Regions from separate parts of the Paenibacillus jiangxiensis genome, predicted to be linked through region 2. Evidence: riboswitches for the same ligand, from Rfam matches in the RefSeq annotation. Region 2 holds a riboswitch; each other region holds the start of a gene.
The links. Region 2 has a riboswitch for cobalamin ahead of ACI1P2_RS02310 (ABC transporter substrate-binding protein). Riboswitches for the same ligand answer to the same signal wherever they lie in the genome.
Positions count from the first base shown of each region.

Region 1: another riboswitch for cobalamin. It lies ahead of cobJ (precorrin-3B C(17)-methyltransferase); the one in region 2 lies ahead of ACI1P2_RS02310 (ABC transporter substrate-binding protein).
Region 3: another riboswitch for cobalamin. It lies ahead of ACI1P2_RS09845 ((2Fe-2S) ferredoxin domain-containing protein); the one in region 2 lies ahead of ACI1P2_RS02310 (ABC transporter substrate-binding protein).

Region 1 covers NZ_JBJURI010000033.1:19,942-26,191, forward strand. The annotation lists gene ACI1P2_RS25630 (sirohydrochlorin chelatase) at 1-757, opposite strand, end outside; gene cobJ (precorrin-3B C(17)-methyltransferase) at 851-2,572, opposite strand; cobalamin riboswitch at 3,047-3,236, opposite strand; gene ACI1P2_RS25640 (LOG family protein) at 3,317-3,898, opposite strand; gene ACI1P2_RS25645 (uroporphyrinogen-III synthase) at 4,121-4,984, opposite strand; gene ACI1P2_RS25650 (GerAB/ArcD/ProY family transporter) at 5,081-6,181, opposite strand; gene ACI1P2_RS25655 (hypothetical protein) at 6,226-6,250, opposite strand, start outside.
Region 2 covers NZ_JBJURI010000002.1:99,116-105,365, forward strand. The annotation lists gene ACI1P2_RS02290 (lipoate--protein ligase) at 1-56, opposite strand, end outside; gene cobD (threonine-phosphate decarboxylase CobD) at 204-1,304, shown strand; gene cbiB (adenosylcobinamide-phosphate synthase CbiB) at 1,294-2,265, shown strand; gene ACI1P2_RS02305 (histidine phosphatase family protein) at 2,296-2,940, shown strand; cobalamin riboswitch at 3,116-3,331, shown strand; gene ACI1P2_RS02310 (ABC transporter substrate-binding protein) at 3,515-4,483, shown strand; gene ACI1P2_RS02315 (FecCD family ABC transporter permease) at 4,480-5,526, shown strand; gene ACI1P2_RS02320 (ABC transporter ATP-binding protein) at 5,526-6,250, shown strand, end outside.
Region 3 covers NZ_JBJURI010000008.1:8,230-14,479, forward strand. The annotation lists gene ACI1P2_RS09825 (LutB/LldF family L-lactate oxidation iron-sulfur protein) at 1-431, shown strand, start outside; gene ACI1P2_RS09830 (LutC/YkgG family protein) at 424-1,155, shown strand; gene ACI1P2_RS09835 (hypothetical protein) at 1,315-1,713, opposite strand; gene ACI1P2_RS09840 (acyltransferase) at 1,722-2,495, opposite strand; cobalamin riboswitch at 2,805-2,995, shown strand; gene ACI1P2_RS09845 ((2Fe-2S) ferredoxin domain-containing protein) at 3,176-3,535, shown strand; gene ACI1P2_RS09850 (TerC family protein) at 3,801-4,577, shown strand; gene ACI1P2_RS09855 (hypothetical protein) at 4,557-4,757, opposite strand; gene ACI1P2_RS09860 (glycoside hydrolase family 30 protein) at 4,913-6,199, shown strand.

The DNA.
Region 1 (6,250 bases), on a different contig from region 2:
GCACCAGCTCCACCAGCCGCGGATGGAAGCCGAAGTAACCGCCGATTTCCACCTGCACCTCCGGATGAGCCTCGGCAAATTCCAGGGTCATATCGTTAATTTTTTTGATCAGCACGCCTGTAAACAGAAAATAAGGAAGTACGATAATTTTTTTGGCACCAAGACGCAGACAGCGCTCAATCCCCTCCGGATAGGACGGCTGCGTTACACCGATGAAGCAGCTCTCCACCCAGGTGTAGGGCAGCTTTTCCCACAGCATACGGGTCATCTTGAAGAAATCGCTGTTCGCGTCCGGATCGCTGCTGCCGCGGCCCAGCACAAGCACCGCCGTATCCTGATCCGTCGCTTCGTCCGCCAGAGCCGGCCCTCGGGCCATTCCCGCCGCCGCAGCCACAGGCTGCGCCTCTGCCAGCCTGCTCTGCAAAATTTCTATGATTTTTTCGTGCACCCCGATAGGACGTCCGTACACAAACTCAATTTCGGGGTATTTGGCCTTCGCCCGATCAATTGCCATCGGAATGTCGATCTTGGCGTGACCAGCCGCAAATAAAATAATCGGAACGATCACGACCCGGCTTGCCCCCTGCGCCGCGCAGGCTGCGATGCCTTCGGCAATCGTCGGCCCCGTCAGCTCCAGAAAGCAGGTCTCTACCAGCGTATCCGGCGACTTGGAGGCAACCGTTTTCGCGAACTCCAGCAGCTCCTGGTTCCCCTCCGGGTCCCGGCTTCCATGTCCGACCAGCAGTATTGAATTCATTGCACTCTCTCCCTTCGTATTGCCAAAGCTTGAAACCAATGCTATCCCTGACCGTAACCGAAACGGTTGGGACCAATCTATACTTTTATAGCCTTAATCGCCGCAAACCGGATTGACCTCGACAGCAGCAGGGGCATCCTCATGACGGAACCCGCCTACAACGCCCACTCGCTTGAAAAACTTGTGAAAGCGCTCGTTCGGGTGCCCTTTTTCCTTGAACTCTGCCACGACACCCTCTACGATGTCCGCAATTTGATCGGCGGGAATGCCCTCCGCGACAGGCTGTGCCGGATGTGCGTTCCGTCCGAACTTTTTGCCGCCAAGGAACAGGTCGTATCCGCCTTTGCGGTACACGATGCCGATGTCCTCAAGCACGGCGCCGTAGCAAGCCATCGCACAACCGTTCACCGCGATGCTCGTTTCCTTTGGCGCGGACAGGCCGCCAATAACAGCTTGCAGCCGCTCGGCCACCGGTACGGCATCGTCCTTCTCCATATTGCAGAAGTCGCAGGCCTTCACCTTGATCACATCGCCGACCGGCATAATGATCAGCTTCGCCTCGCGCAGGCGCGTGACCAGCTCGTCGGGGTCGGCGCACGGGACACGCAGGATAATCTGGTGATCTGTCGTATACTCCAGTTCACCCTCATCACCTGCGGCCTCGGCGAGCAGCGCTATCTGACGGGCGCTGAATTTCTTGTTGCCCACCCCCGGGGCAACACCGATCTCGAACAGCGCCGGCTTGGGCGCTGTTCCTGTCGCCGCCGCGGGCACCGGCGGCGCCTGGCCGCTCCAGCGGACGGCTGCTGCCTCCGGCAGCCGCCCGCCGGCGGCCAGACGGCCGAGCGCCTCCGCGGCCAGCTCGGCCGGGCCGGGTGCAGCAGCCGCTGTCCCGCGCGGCTGCTCCGGCCTCTCCAGCACGGCTGTGCTTTGCCGTGCTGCCACAGGGGCGGCGGCCAATTCACCGCCGCCATTCCCCGCCGCGCCGAGCGACCACGGCTCGGCTTCCGGCCGCAGCCGCTCGTGCGGCTTGAGCGGCTGCTCCGCCGCGCCCAGCGTGTACTTGCGCTGGTAACCGCGCGGCGTGACGATCAGACCGTCGTAGACCATCGTCGACGAATTGCCGATAATGACGGTCGTCAGCATGCCGATGTCATGATTCAGCATATCCTCCAGTGTGGTGACGATGACCTGCTGGCGGTCCCGGTAAGCGCTTTTGACAAGTCCGACCGGTGTCTTGGGATCACGGTAGCGCAGCAGAACTGCCTGCGTCTCCACGATCTGCCGCGTGCGGCGGCCGCTGCGCGGATTGTACAGCGCAATCACGAAATCCGCGGACGCAGCCGCTTCAACGCGCCGGATGATTGTCTCCCACGGGGTCAAATGATCGCTGAGGCTGATCGTGCATGCATCATGCATAACAGGCGCCCCCAGCAGCGAAGCGCAGGATTGGATGGCAGATATGCCCGGGACGACCTCAACCTCGACCCCGTCGCTGCGCCGCCAGCCTTTCTCCATCAATACCTCGTAGATCAATCCCGCCATGCCGTATACGCCCGCATCTCCGCTGGAGATTACCGCCACCTTGCGACCGGCCTCCGCCTGCCGCACCGCCTCCTGAGCGCGGCTCACTTCCTCCGTCATCCCCGTGCGGACGATCTCCTGCCCGCTCAGCAGCGGGCGGATCAGATCCACATAGGTGTTGTACCCGATAATGACTTCGCTCTCGGCGAGCGCGTCCAGCGCGCGCTTCGTAATATGCTCCATATCCCCAGGTCCGAAGCCGATCACCAACAGCTTGCCAAGCTTATTCATATAACTCCTCCTCCATTCACAAGATGACTCGCCAGATATGATCTTGAACTGTTCCTTATTGCGCGGACCAGGCCCGCCTTCCCGCAGCCCGAACAGCAGCAATAGAGCCAATCACGTTCATGAGCAAAGGCCCGAGCATCAGCTTCAGTTCAGGGGCCTCTTTCGTCAAGCGGGTTACACAGCGGACACCGAGCGCAAAGAAGGGAAGAAAAAATCCGCCCGTTCATATTTACAAGCTCAAAAAAGCCCCATCCGCTCAGGATGGGGCTGTATGTACGTAATTCAGTTAAAGTTAGCCGGGCAGCCTTAAACAAGGCTCCGTTACGCATAGCTTGCCCGTATCCCGGTCAACAGGGAGATGAAAGGGTCTAACCTTCTTTCCTTCCCCGGGTGAAAAGCGTTCCGGAATATAGGGAGCCACCACGATAGGCTCGTCCACTGATTTTCGTACACCACTCCTTTCCGCGAAGGATTACGGTGCATACAGGCAGGGTAGGTCTCCTGGCTTTGGATCATCAGCCTTCTTCGTCTTCCCCGGGTCTGGTTCGAGTGACATGTTGAAGAAGAGCCTCCCCAATACAGTGGCGGGACCGCTCGGGATTTGCACCCGATTCCCTGTTACCCTTTGCCCCTCGGCAAAGGCACCCTGCCTGGTCGCTTATTCCATTGTGAATCCATCATAACCCTGCCTTTGCAGAAAGCGCAAGCATGAAAAACGGAGCACGACTCGTCATTCCAGCCACATTAGACCGTTTCCGCATCTCCGGTCTGCTGAAGGGACAGCCCTCCAGAGGAACACATTCTCTTGACCAGCGCTTCGGCATCCTCCTCAAGCATGATCAGATCCAGATGCGTCCGGCCCGCAAAACCCTCCTGTACGCTGTGCCGGATTAATTCCATCAGCGGGTTGTAATAGCCGTTTACATTTAAAAGTCCGACAGGCTTGCTGTGCAGGCCGATCTGAGCCCAGCACAGCACCTCGAATAATTCCTCAAAGGTGCCGATCCCTCCCGGCAGCGCAATGAAGCCGTCAGCCAACCGATGCATCGTCGCCTTGCGCTCATGCATGTCTCTGACTTCAATAAACTCCGTCAGCCCCTCGTGCACGATTTCCCGCCGGAACAGCGGCGTAGGCATGATGCCCGTTACCAGTCCCCCGCTTGCTAGCGCGGCATTGGCGGCCGTACCCATCAGTCCGAAGCTGGAGCCTCCATAGATCAGGCGCAGCCCGCAGCGGGCGATATGCTCTCCAAGCCGGGCAGCTTGTTCCCTGTATTCCGGAGCCTTCCCGTCGTTGGAGCCTGCAAACACACAAATCGACTTCACCATTCAGCACCTCTTTCTGTATATTCAGGGCATTTTGTTGTCTGAAATCTACCTGTCTCGTTGTATCATACTAAGAACTTACGGTTATTGGAAAGAAGAATACCACAGGTTCTTGAGGAGTCAGCAGCTGCCGCTCATGTGGAAGTGGCCCTGGCAAGCAAGACAAAAAAGGCAAACCGGGATGCTGATGTATCCGGGTTGCCTTTTCGGGAGGTCCTCCAGTTATTGTTCTTTGTCTGCCGCCGCAGCCCTGTCCAGTCCGTATCCGTTCGCCATTCCCCCGGATTCGAAGTAGCGCCCCAGTTCCACCATCATGCTGCCCATGCGCTCCTCGGTCGGCATGACAATGCGTTCTATTCCTTCTTCCAGCATCGCTTGTGCCGTCACTTTTCCGACGGAAACGGCAATGATGTCACTCCGGAATGCAGCGAGAACGTCTTCCATAACGCCGCGGCTGCGTGCATATTCGGCCAGAAAACGGATTTGCGGTCCGCTGGTAAACGCCACGGCATCCACCCTCCGCTGGGTAATATCATTGATCAGGTCTTCCAGATCCTCCGTTTTCGGCGGCACATGCTTGTAAGGCAGCAGCTGCCGGACATCGGCCCCCTGCTCCTGCAGCCAGCCGACCAGACGCGGGGCGGGATCGCCGTGCAGCTGCAGAATCACCTTTTTGCCTTTCAGGTTATAGGGCGCAAAGGAACGGATCAGCCCGGCTGTGCTGCCGTCATCGTCGCGTACCACCGGCGTCAATCCGCGTTTCTTGAGCGCATTCACGGTTTTGTAACCGCGCGCCGCAATACGTGATGATGCCAGCAGCTCGTGCAACCGCTCGGCAACCTCCATTTCTTCAGCCATTTGATACAGGGCCTCCAGCCCCATGCCTGTCGTCAGCAGGGTCCATTCCGGAGGGGAGCTCAGCCATGATTCTATGCCTGCGCGGAGCTCGGCATCGTCCAGGAGCACGGTCCCCTGTGCCGGGCGCAGCAGCGCCGTTCCCCCCATTTTCTCCACCAATAACTTCATTTCCTCAGATTTACGCGGCCCTGCCAACGCTACGGTCTTGCCTGCCATACGCAATGCCATAAAGCTCCTCCCTTGCTGCTCGGTACGTTTTGGTACAAGTATACAGTCCGGCGCAAAAAAGGCAACTGTAAATTGCTCATGGGAGTTGATGCTTGACTATGACTGTCCAGGCTGCGGCTGTGCCCCCCCTTCCGCTCGGCCTTCTTTCTTCGGATGCAGCATAAAAAGGAGCACTACCGGCAGCAAAACATAGAAGAACAGTACGAGCACTGCCCATTCTTTGCTGAAAGCAAAAACCTGCGGCAAATTCTCAAAAAACCAGAAGGTGCACACGAAACCCAGAATTCCTACCGGCAGAACCGTAAGCTCCCCCTTCACGGAGGGCAGCAGACGCCTTGAAGCACTGCACAGCACATACAGGTCAAAGCCCACTTTGATGATGATTGTAGGGAGTGTCATTCCCCCAATCAGCAAATCGAACCTGTCCAGGAAATCCGTAATTTGCATCTGCCGGGCAATTTCATAGGACGGAAAGGACAGACGGGCAGTAATGGGCGGGCCGAGCACGGTCTGCTGCAATAGCAGCAGTATCATGAGCAGCAGCGTGCAGCCCAGTACTCCGCCAAGCGCGCTGCGGATCCTGTAGTTTTTTCCGGGAAACACATAGGGCAGCACCGCCAGATCCCCCATGTAAGCCAATAAATTCCAGCTCCCGCGCATGAAATCACTGTAATGAAAATGGAACATAGGACGCAGCAGCGAAAAGTCCATCGCTTTTCCCAGCACAATCGGCATCACAATGGCTGTAGCGATCAGGAACGGAATATAAATTTCAGTCATACCAACCAGCGTAACAATCCCGCCCCGAACCATAAAGATGATGGTGAGCAGCAGACAAAACGCGGTCGCGATAATCGGTGTCAAAGGCAGCAGCGTAATCGCGACATAATCGGTCAGCAATCGCATATCTCTGGCCATCACCACCAGATTAAATACGAAATACAGGATCACCAGCAGCCGCCCAAATACAGGGAACCGGGTAATGAGGGCTCCAAACAGGTCATGGCCTGAAAACCGTCTTTGAATCCTGCTCAATACCCAGACAGAAAATGCCAGCACCAAAGCGGCCGGGAGCGGAGTGAGAAAAGTATGCTGACCGGCGGCTTCAGCGGCCTGGGCAGGCGCATGCACCAGCGTGATGGTTACCCCCATCAAAATTCCAAGAAAAACCATCTGCCTTGTTGTAAAATTTTTCATTTATCCATCTCCTTCCCGGCCGAAAATCCACTATACTTACAAACCTAGGGCAGGGGGATCAACGAATCA
Region 2 (6,250 bases):
TCGATCGCCAGATTGATGGCGGGATCGGTGATTCCTTTATTGTCGATGAACAGCATGTTCGTTCCTCCGTTTATGACAAGATTCGTCTTTTCATTGTAACCGAAATAGCGACAGGACACAAAAGATTGTGCAGATTGACGGAACGTGAAATACCGCGTCATAATGGGAACCAGAACTGAATTCGTCCGGAAAGGTTGATGGATATGATAGAAGTTTTCGGCCATGGGGGCGATATGGAGACGGCGGCCGCCGTGTTTGGCAGGCGTGCGACTGATTTCGTCGATTTCAGCGCGAATATCAACCCGCTTGGGCCCCCGCCCGAAGTCAGGGAGGCGCTGCGCAGCGGACTGCGGGCGGTTATCCGCTATCCCGACCCGGGTCACCGGACGCTGAAGAGCCTGCTGTCCCGCAGCTTGCAGCTCGCGCCGGAGTGGATTGGCATCGGCAATGGGGCGGCGGAATGCATGGCCCTTGTGCTGCTGGCTCTCGCCCCGGCGAGAGTGGGCATCGTGGAGCCGTGCTTCTCGGAATATGCGGAGCTTGCAGCCCAATTCGGGGCTGAAGTCAGCAGGGTGTATGGCAGGGCCTCGCAGCAGTGGAGAGCGGACAAGGTGGAGATGGTCGGTCTGATGGAAGAGATCGATTTGCTCTTCCTCGGTCAGCCGAATAACCCCAACGGGGTGCAATACGGTCAGGAGGAACTGGAATCCCTCGCTGCCGCTACGGCAAGGACGGGAACGGTACTGGTGGTGGATGAGGCATTTACGGATTTTATTCCCGCGGAACGCAGGGTGTCCTTGCTGCAAAGTCTGGAACGGTACCCGAACGTGATTCTGATCCGTTCCATGACTAAGTTTTACGCGATCCCGGGGCTGCGGCTCGGTTATGCCGTGGCTCATCCGGGTATGATCCGCCGTTTGACGGCCAAGCAGGTGACCTGGAGCGTAAATGGGCTGGCTTTGCTGGCTGGGGAAGCCTGTCTGCAATCCGGCGCCGATTATGAGGAACGGACGCTGGAGCTCGTTCAAACCGAGCGGGAGCGGCTGCTGACGGGTCTGGCGGAGCTGGGCTGTGCGGCGATTCCGGGCGAGGCCAACTATTTGCTTGTCCGCGCGCCCGGGATGTGGAGGGCGGCCGAGCTCCAGGAAGCACTGGGGCGGCGCGGCATTCTTATTCGTAGTTGTGCCATGTACCCTGGGTTGTCGGAGAACCATTTCCGAATCGCTGTCAAAGACCGGAAGGATAATCTGCTGCTGCTGGACACCTTGGGGCGTGTGCTGGAGGAGGAGCAGCGTGACAGGTAGCCTGATCATTGTGGCGGCTTACATTTTGGACCGGATCATCGGCGATCCGCGCTGGATTCCCCATCCTGTGATCGGTATGGGCAAGCTGATTACCCTCGTGGAGAGCATCATCCGCCGGTTTGCCCGGAGCGCGAGAGCCTTGCGCTGGGCGGGTCTGCTGCTTCCCTTGACCGTCGTGGGGGCAGCGTATCTGCTGACGTGGCTTGCCGTATTTTTGCTTGGACAAATCCATGCCTGGCTGGCGATTGCCGCGGAGGTGCTGCTGATTGCAACGACCATCGCCTCCAAAGGGCTGAAGGATGCCGGCATGGCGGTATACAAGGAGCTGCGTTCCGGTGATCTGCCAGCAGCCCGCGCGGCGGTGGGCATGATCGTGGGGCGGGATACGAAGGAGCTGGATGAGCCGGAAATTGTACGCGGCACCGTGGAAACAATCGCCGAAAACATCGTCGACGCGATCATTTCACCGTTGTTCTTTGCGCTGATCGGTGGCGCGCCCCTGGCTATGGCCTATCGTGCGGTCAATACGCTTGATTCCATGGTCGGGTACAAAAATGAAAAATACCTCCACTTGGGCTGGGCGTCGGCAAGGCTTGACGATGCGGCCAATTACATTCCTGCGCGGCTGACGGCGGTGCTGCTTGTCAGTGCGGCGTGGCTGAAGAGGCAGGAGCCGCTTCGCAGCTGGCGGACGGTACGGCGTGATGCACGGCTGCATCCGAGCCCGAACAGCGGTTTCCCGGAATCAGCGGTCGCGGGCGCGCTTGGCGTCAGACTGGGCGGGTACAATGTATACCATGGGGTACGCTCCTTTAGGGCCTATATGGGGGATCCAATCCGACCGCTGGAAGCGGAGGATATCAGGCGGACAACCGCGCTGATGTTCCTCTCTTCCTGGCTGTTCGTCCTGCTGTGCGTGGCAGCCGGAGGAATAAGGTGGATCGTGATTTTGTCGCAATGACAAGTCCGATTCTGTGGGGAGGTATGGAAAATGAGCAGCAATGCGCTCCTTGAACTGAATTTAATTCTGGTCCGGCATGGGACAACGCAGTGGAACCGTGAGAAGCGTTATGTGGGACATGCCGATCCGGGGCTGCTCCCGGAGGCGAAGGGTGAGCTGAGGCCGCTTGGGCAGCGGCTGCACGGGATGTGTTTTGCCAGAGTGTACTGCAGTGACCTCCGCCGCTGTATAGAGACACTGAGGCTGGCTGCGCCGCAGCTTGCGGCTGAAGCTGTCCCGGACGTCAGGCTGCGTGAGCTGGATTTCGGGGAATGGGATGGCGAAACTTACGAATCACTTAAAGATATGCAGCTGTACAGGTCCTGGCTGGATGATCCGCGCCGTGTCACTCCGCCCGGAGGTGAGAGTCTGGAGCATTTTGAGGACAGACTGACCGGCTTTCTAAACTCTCTGCGGGAGAAGGTTCTGCCGGGGGAAGAGAGTGATGCGGAAGGAATTCCTGCCGTACTGGCTGTCACCCATGGCGGCGTGATCCGTCAGCTGGCTGCGCTGACCGTGCCCGGTCTGGACTTCTGGTCCATTCAGCTGCCGCCCGCCGGCATGGCCGGGCTGCGTCTAAGATATGAGGATGGGCGCATTACGGGAAGCTGGCTGAGAAACATCTCATTTCCCTAACCCCGGCATTGCCTGCCTAACCCTGAATTGGGCCGCCAAATTCCGGCCTGGCCTGAATCGTTCACAAATTTGTAAAGTCCATTCCGGCGGGTTTTCCTTGATTTGACGGCAGACTTGCTGGTTGTTCGGGTTGTACAGCCGTCTTTTTTCACCTATAATCACTTTGAAAATGATTAAAGTTAACAGCAGACCAGGTCAGAGCGGCGGTGGATACCTGCGAATTACGCCGTTCTGTTAAAAGGGAAGCCGGTGCAATTCCGGCACGGTCCCGCCACTGTGAAACGGGTATGGACGGCGATACGCCACTGCCGCGGCTGAAGCCGCGGCGGGAAGGCGCCGGCCTTGAGCAATTCCCGTAAGTCAGGAGACCTGCCCGGTCCGCTTAGACCGTCGCTCCTTCGAGGAAAGGATGGCGGGTTCGCGGCTATGAATCCGTGGGCACGGCACATGCCTGCCGTGGATATCGGCTGGCGCAGAGCCCGGTCCTCTCATGAGGGCCGGGCTCTCTTTTGCACAGCCGGAATATACAGAAGAAAAGGGGAGTAACACTGTGACCAGATCAATAAAGAATTGGATGCCCGTGCTGCTGGCACTGATGCTGACTGTGGCGCTTGCTGCATGCGGGAATCAAGGGGCAGGCAACGAGGCTGCAGGAGACAGCGGCGCTTCGCCGCAGCAGACGGCACCGGCGGAAGAGGCGGGTGCTACGGTTTATCCGTTGACCGTCAAGGATGCGACCGGACAGGAGTTTACTTTTGAGAAAGCTCCGGAGAAGGTGATTTCCGTATCCCCGGCCGAGACGGAGGCGCTGTTCGCTCTTGGATTGGACAAGGAAATCGTCGGTGTATCGGATTATGACGATTACCCGGCAACGGCCAAATCCAAACCGAAAATGGGTGGCATTACAAAGCCGAATGAAGAGGCCATTATCGCTGCCCAGCCTGACATTGTTTTTACAGGCATATCGATGAGTGAAGAGGCCGTCAACAAGCTGCGCGAGCTGGGCATTACCATCTTCAAGACCGATCCGAAGACGGTAGAGGACGTCATGAATAACATCACCCTGTATGGCAAAATTATGGACCGCCAGAAAGAAGCAAAGTCAATTACCGATAAAATGAAGGCCGATATCGCCGAGGTGCAGGAAGGTGTTAAAAATATCGGCGAGGACCAAAGATTGCGGGTTTATGTTGAATTTTCGCCAGGCTGGACGGTTGGCAAGGGTGAATTTATGGACGAGCTGATTAGTCTGGCAGGAGGAGAGAACATCGCTTCCGACACGGAAGGCTGGAACCAGATCAGCGAAGAGAAGGTCATCGCGGCTAATCCGGATGTCATCCTGTACAGCAAAAGTGTGGTGGATGAGAATGGCCGGACCCTGGAGCAGATCATCAAAGGACGTGACGGCTGGAGCCACATCAATGCAATTCGCAACAACCGCGTGTTCGGTCTGGACGACAACCTGCTCAGCCGCCCGGGGCCGCGTGTGACGGAAGGGCTCAAGGAAGTGGCCAAAGCCATCTATCCAGAAATTTTTAAATGAACCGCAAGCTTACCGCTTACGGGCTGGCCGGATTCGTTCTGCTGATCCTGACCGTACTGATCTGCCTGGGCATCGGCTCAGTACGGCTGCCTGTCCAGCAGATCGCGGGCATTCTGATGCACCGCCTGCCGTGGGCCGGGGCATATATAACGCCGTTCTGGGACGCTCCTACCGAGCAAATTATTGTTAACGTGCGCCTGCCGCGCGTTCTGCTCGGCATGCTGACTGGTGCGGCGCTTGCGCTTGCGGGCGCAGCCTTCCAGGGGGTGCTGCGCAACCCGCTAGCTGATCCCTTTACTCTTGGGGTATCGTCGGGCGCGTCGGTCGGAGCGGCATTTTTGATTTACTGGGGACTCCAGTATTCATTTTTCGGCCTCTGGACCCTGCCGCTGGTGGCTTTCACTACAGGAATCCTTACTTTATATGTTGTGATCCTGCTGGCAGGGGAAAACGGAAAAATTCCCACCCAAAGCCTGATCCTTTCAGGTGTGGTCATGCAGTCCTTTCTGGGAGCGGTAGTCTCTTTGCTGACCGCCATGTCCAAGGAGACCGTCAATGAAATCCTGTATTGGACGATGGGCAGTCTCAGCCTGAAGGGCTGGGCGTATCCGGGCATTATTCTTCCTTACGTCATGCTCGGGCTGGTGTTCCTGTGCAGCAAAGCCCGTGTATTGAACATGCTGGCGTTAGGAGAAAGGCAGGCCGCATATATGGGCGTAAATGTGGACAGGACGAAGCTGTGGGTGCTGATAGCGGCGACTTTTCTGACGGCGGCGTCGGTATCTGTCTGCGGGGTGATCGGCTTTGTGGGGCTCGTTGTGCCGCATATGATCCGCCTGCTGACCGGACCGGACTACCGGCTGATCATTCCGCTGTCCGCGCTGGGAGGCGCCATCTTCATGGTATGGGCGGACACGGCCGCACGCACGCTGCTGGCACCGACGGAAATTCCGCTCGGGGTCGTTACGGCATTTGTGGGAGCTCCGTTCTTCGCTTACCTGCTGCAGCGCAATAAGAAACAGCGGAAAGGAGAGCTGTCGTGATGGGCACCCAATTCAGGGCAGCCAACGTGTCGGGGGTGCATAAAACCTTTGGCCGGGTGCAGGCGTTATCCGATATCAATTGGGGCGTTACCGCCGGAGAGTGGTGGGGGATCGTCGGCCCGAACGGGAGCGGCAAATCAACCCTGATCCGGCTGCTGTCCGGGGTGGACAGGCCTGATGCTGGAATCGTTCACATTCAAGGCCGGGACGCGGCTGCCTACGGACGCAAGGAGCTTTCGCGCATTGTCGCCGTGCTGCAGCAGGAAGGAGTGCCTCCGGTCGGGTATTCGGTCAGGGATGTCGTGGAAATGGGCAGATATCCTCATCTGGATTGGGCCGGCAGGGATGCTGACACAGATATCGTTGAACGCGTGCTGGATCAGCTTGGGCTTGCGCCCTTAGCCGAACGGAGGCTGGACGAGCTGAGCGGGGGTCAGCGGCAGCGGGTGGCGCTCGCCAAAGTGATGGCCCAGGACCCGCAGATTCTGCTGCTGGATGAGCCTACGACATACCTCGATCTTCATTATCAGCTCCAGTTCATGGAACTGCTGGCCGAGTGGCGGGCGAAAGCGGACATTACCATCATTGCCGTCCTGCATGATCTGAATCTGGCGGCTCAATTTTGCGATTCTTTGCTTGTGCTGAAAAACGGCCGTATCGAGGGAGCGGGAACGGCTGGGGAAATGCTCACGGAGGACAATATCCGCCGCTGGTTCGGAGTGGA
Region 3 (6,250 bases), on a different contig from region 2:
TCGCCAGCGCATCCAGCCTGTGCGGCGCGTGTTACGAAGCCTGTCCCGTAAAAATCCCCCTGCACGATATGCTTGTCTATCTGCGGCGGCGCAAGGTCGAGAGCGGACATGGCAACAGGCTGGAAGGGATTGGCATGAAGGGCTTTGCGGCCGTGGTCGCCAACTCGAAGCGGTTCAGCACGGCGGTGCGGATGGGCCAGCTAGGCCAAAAACCGCTCATCAGGGAAGGGGGCATTTTCCTGAAGCTTGGCCCGCTAAAAGGCTGGAACAACTACAGGGTTGCACCGTCTCTTGCGAAGCAGAGCTTCCGTCAGCGGTGGGAGGAGCTGGAGCGTGACGTACGAAGCTCGCTTCCACAGCCGGACCCGGCGCTGCAAAGCCGGATGGAAGCTATTTTGCAGCAGCGGGAAAGGGGGGAGCGGCATGAATAGCCCGCATCAGGAATGGCTGGAGCGAATGGAATCCCAGTCGCGCGTGAAGCAGGAGCAGTTTATAAACGGCATTGCTGCGAGACTGAAGAGGCCGCGCCTGACCGAACCACCGCCCCATCCGCTGCGGGGAGCGCCGGAGTTCTGGCAGGCGTTCGAGTGGAGCGAGCAGGAGCGAATCGACCGATTTGCCGCCAATTTCAGCAGTGTGGGCGGACATGTGGCCAGACTGGCAACGATGCAGGACGCAGCTTCCTTCATCGCCGACAAGGCTGCTGAAATGGGGGCAAGAAACGTTCTCAGGCAGGACCAGCCGGAGCTGGCGGCGCTTGAACTGGAATCCGCCATTCCCGGCGTGGACATCTCTGTCTGGAACGCGGAGCCTGCGGATTCATGGAAAACCAAAGCAGCCGACGCGGACTTCGGTGTTGTTCTAGCGGATTATGCTGCTGCTTATACCGGTTCGGTGACTGTGCTTTCTGCACCGCATAAAGGCCGCTCCGTAAGTCTGCTTCCCACCGTACTTATGATTCTTATTCCGGTGGAGCGGTTGAAGACCCGATTGGGAGAAATCCTCACGGAATTTGATCGGGCAGGGCGTGAGCAGCTGCCGGCGGGCATTCACTTTATTTCAGGCCCGAGCCGATCCTCGGATATCGAGAATGACCTGACAATCGGCGTACATGGGCCGGGGATTGTCTATGCTTTGATCATCGGGGGCTCGTGATCAATAGCCGTAAATAAAAGAGTAACGTCTATCGACGTACATTCAATAAAGACAGCCGCGTTTAGCAGAAGTTTTTATTGTGATATTTAGGAAGCTTATTCAGAGAAGTTTAAGCCTTAAGCGGAACCCACTCTCGCTTAAGGCTTTTAACAGTTTCGATTATTTCCCAGGAAAAGCAGCAGAGCTTCTTGCTTCCCGTCTGAGTTTAGGCCGCTTTGGTTTGGGTAGGGGACCGAAGAAAATGGAGGCATAAGGAAGATAGCGTCCGGCCATGGATACCACGAACCAGGCAAGGGTCAGCGCCAGTATGAAGCCGCCTGCATACCAGAGATGGAGCAGCCAGGCCGTGCCGGTTTGCGGCGAGAAATGACGGTACAGCAGCAGAACGAGTGGGTGCAGCAAATACACGCCGAATGAAACCGAGCCCAGCTGCGCCAGCCCGCGCCCAAGGGCGAAACGCCCCTGATGGTATACCACGGAGGCGATTTGCAGCAGTACAAGTACGCTTAGCGAAGCGTAAATGTTGTACAGCAGCTCGTAAAGAAGCGAATTGTACAAAACACCGTTCAGACCGTCTCATACCAGATGTACACATGGGCCAGCCCTACCGCCAACCATAGAGTCCAGAGGAGGCCCCAGACAGCGATTCGTGTTCCTGAAGCATGTTCTTTGCGCACAATGAGCCATTGTTTGATTTTCGGATAGTAGATGCCGAGCGCAGAGCCGAGCATGTAATATGCCATGTAAGAAAGTACCCAGCTGCCGCGGTTCTCCACCTGAAAGTAATACTTGTTGGCGATCACAAAAGCCCACTGCAGCACAAAGCCAATCACAACCGTCCAGCTGCGCAATCTGCGAAACCTTTTGAACAGCCACAGGAACAGCGGGAACAGCAGATAAAACTGCGCATTTATAAATACAAAGTACAGATGGGTGTAGGCCTTGCCGGTAACAAGCTTGGTGAAGAAGGAGCGGATCAGTTCTCCCGCATCCATGCCGGGGCCTCCAGCGGATGCCTGCAGCAGGCCGAAATAAATCAAAGAAAAAACGAAATACGGCACCAGGATATACAACAGCCTTTGCTTATAAAAATGCTTGATCAAACTGCTGCTGAGCGGCCGGTCCAAATAGTTGTAAAAAAGCACAAATGCGCTAAGCGCAATAAACGTGGATGTTCCGAATTTCAGGAAGATGTTCAGAAAGTTATAGAAGAAATAATAGTGAGATCCAGTCAATTGCAGTGTGGCAGACGACGTAGAATGGACTATAATGACTCCCATAATCGCAAATGCCCTGACAACCTGCAGCTCAGGGACTTTTTCTTTCTTAGCAGTGCTCATACACGAATCATGTCCTTTCGGTTTCTAAGTGCCATTTCATTAAAACGCATTTTTCTGAAATGTAAGAAAGAATTTACTGGAAATTTGCTGAAAGGTTCTTTGTAGACCTAGATGGATATGCAACCGAAAATAAAGGCCGAAGACTTGACAACCAGTAGTTGAAAATTGGATTGACCATAAGTAAGGATACAAAATGTATTTAACGATATCGTATTCTATTTGTTTTGTAGGGAGGAGATGAGCAAAGCTGTACAACAGTCAGTTCAGTGAGTCCGTATAAATGCTCGTCATTCTGTCCCGGGTCCGTTATAATGGAAGCATCTCGCAGGTGCCCCGGCCGTAAGGCAGGGGTTAAAAGGGAATAGGGTGAAAATCCCTAGCGGTCGCGCCGCTGTAACCGGGGAGCCTCCTTCCATACATGTCACTCAGCATTACTGGGGAAGACGGAAGACAGGCGCCGATCCGGGAGCCAGAAGACCTGCCTGCAGGTTCGCATCAGCCCTTCGCGGTTAAGGAACGGTGTACATAATATGGAGATCGGGACCCGTATGTGGTCTGCGGTCTGTTCTCTTATGTACTCTTGCCCTCTGCCTTTTGCGGTCTGAGGGCTTTTTTGGGTCAACATGAAGCCGGACACGGAGAGGCTTATGCGAGATCACGGTGCATGGGAGAGGATATGAATGGAGCAAGTGGCAACGAAAAGAAGAGTGCTCGGCCAGGTTATGATCTGCAACGGCTGCTGCTGTGGTCGGACAGAGAAGGGAAAACCGGGCATCCCGCTCGACAGGCTGAAGAGCAGATGGAAGGAAGAGAAGCTGCTTAAGAGCATCCAGCTGACGGTAACCGGCTGTCTTGGTCCTTGCGATATTGCCAATGTCGTATCGATTCAGACGCCGGATGGTCCGGTGTGGTTCGGTGGTATTAAAGAGGAAGACCTTTATGATGAATTACTGGAATGGGCGATCGCCTCGCGGGATCAGGACAAGCTGCTGGAGCTGCCGGCCAATCTTCTGCCTTACCGGTTCGAGCGTTTTCAGTAAAGTAACAAAATATGAACAACACAAACCTGCCGCTTTAAGGTGGGTTTGTTGTGTTGGCTGGGACACGGTTTCAGCTTCGGGCATGATATCTTCTTTTTTATATATTTAATGAATGAAACGAGCCATAACTTGACAGCGTAAATAGGGAAGGGAATGACGGTACAACTAAAGCCGGATCAAAATCCTCTGTTTTAACCGAAACTTAGGTTTAAAGCGGGAAGTTTGTCGTAATGAACATACTCTTAATAAGAGAGGAGAAGTACTGTTGGAATCCATTTGGCTGGAGTATGCATGGGCATTACTGATTCTTATTGCATTGGAGGGTTTGCTATCGGCGGATAATGCCCTGGTGCTGGCGGTTATCGCAAAGCATTTACCGGAGGACCAGAAGAAGAAAGCCATCAATTATGGGATCATTATGGCTTTTGTTTTTCGCTTTGTCGCACTGTTTGCGATATCGTTTATTGCCAACGTCTGGCAAATACAGGCGATCGGGGCTGCTTATCTGCTATACCTGGGGTTAAAGCACATCATCAAAGCACGTTTCGGCAAGAAAAACGAGAATATTCGCGAGGACGTAAAGAAAGATGCGGCAGGAAAAGGCTTTTGGCCAACCGTAGGAAAAATTGCTATTGCGGATCTCGCCTTTGCGATTGATTCCATTCTTGCTGCAGTGGCTCTGGCACTGGGGCTTCCCGATTCACCGCTTGGGGATTTCGGTGGTATGGACGGCGGACAATTCATCGTTGTATTGCTTGGCGGAATCGCCGGGCTCGTCCTGATCAAATTCGCGGCCACATGGTTTGTAAAACTGCTCGCTCAACGGCCAGCACTGGAGACCACGGCTTATGCAATTGTGGCATGGGTCGGTGTCAAACTCGCCGTGATTACTCTGGCTCATGAAGATATTGGTGTGTTGGATCATCATTTCCCGCATAGTACAGGCTGGACCCTTGTCTTTTATGGTGTCTTGGTTGCGATAGCACTTCTCGGATGGTTTGCGCCATCGAATAAAAAACAGTCACAGACAGATCTGCCATAGATTCAACCTTTCGGTAAAGCGTTTGGCAGAATAAATTGCCCCTGTTATAATGAGTTCACATCCGTGCTGGTTCAGCGCGGATTTTTTTTGCAGCAAAGCTTCTTGCCATGCGACGAAATCACCTTGGATTTGGGCAAATTTCACGCGGTTTAGATCATCTGTTTTTCCCGGCTTCTGCATTAAAATTAGATCAAGCTAAAGAACGACGCCATGCTTGTAAAGCCACAAAAGAAATGGGCTAACATAGCAGCGGCGCCCACTTGATCTAACCGGGAGGACAGGTTATGACAAAGAAAAATATCCGCTGGATTTCGACTTCACAGCAGCATAGATGGATGGAGAAAGAGGCCTCTGAAGCCCCGGGCGTGTCCACCAATCTGGAGCTGACCGGGGAACTGTTTCAGGAAGTGGACGGTTTCGGAGGATGCTTCAACGAACTGGGATACGTGGCATTGCAGCATTTAAGTGATGAAGACCGCAGACAGGTCTTTCACTCGCTGTTCCATCCGGAGGGAGAGCACCGGTTCAGCATCTGCAGGCTGCCCATCGGTGCAAGTGATTACGCACTGGAATGGTACAGCCATAACGAAACGGACGGCGACCTGACGATGGAGCATTTCTCCATTGAACGGGATCGTAAATATCTCATTCCATATATTAAAGAAGCGATGCAATTCAATCCGGACCTGAAGCTTTTTGCCTCTCCATGGAGCCCGCCGACGTGGATGAAATCTCCCAGAGCCTATAATTACGGAACACTCCGCTGGGAAAAGGATATTTTGCAAGCATATGCGCTCTATTTTGTGAAATTTGTGCAGGCTTATCAGGAAGAAGGCATTACCATCCACCAGATTCATGTGCAAAATGAGGTCATTGCAGACCAGAAGTTTCCGTCCTGTGTCTGGACTGGCGAGCAATTAAAGGAGTTTATCCGCGATTATCTGGGCCCTGCTTTTGCAGAGCATGGGCTGAACACGGAAATATGGCTGGGTACGATCAATGCTCCCGATCCGTGGGAAGAGCTGATCAAGAAAAGAACGACCGACTTTGATGACTATGCCTTCACGGTGCTGAGTGATCTTGAAGCCTACAGATATATTACCGGCGTGGGCTACCAATGGGCAGGAAAACATGCCATCCAGCGTACGGTGCAGAGCTATCCGGAGCTTCGGTACATGCAGACCGAGAATGAATGCGGGGACGGAAATAATTCCTGGGATTATGCCAAATACGTGTTTAACCTGTTTCAGCATTATTTTAATAACGGAGTGAATGCCTACATCTACTGGAACATGGTGCTTGAACCCAAAGGGCGCAGCACATGGGGATGGGAGCAGAATTCCATGCTCACGGTTGATCCTGCCACTGCTGCAATAACAGAAAATCCCGAATATTATGTAATGAAGCATTACTCCCATTTTGTCTCCCCGGGCTCAAAAAAGATAGGCCTCAAAGGACCTTGGTCGGGCAAAGCTTCCGCATTCCTCCTGCCGGACGGGCGCAAAGCCGTGGTGATTATGAACCCGTTCAAAGACAAGCGTGTTCTTGGTCTGTCAGACGGTAACAGCGTGTTCCAAATCGAAATGGAGCCTGAGTCATTTAATACGATCCTATTGGAATAAGCACTACATGGTGTATCTGGCATTAAGCTGCAGCAGCCCTATATGGAGGAG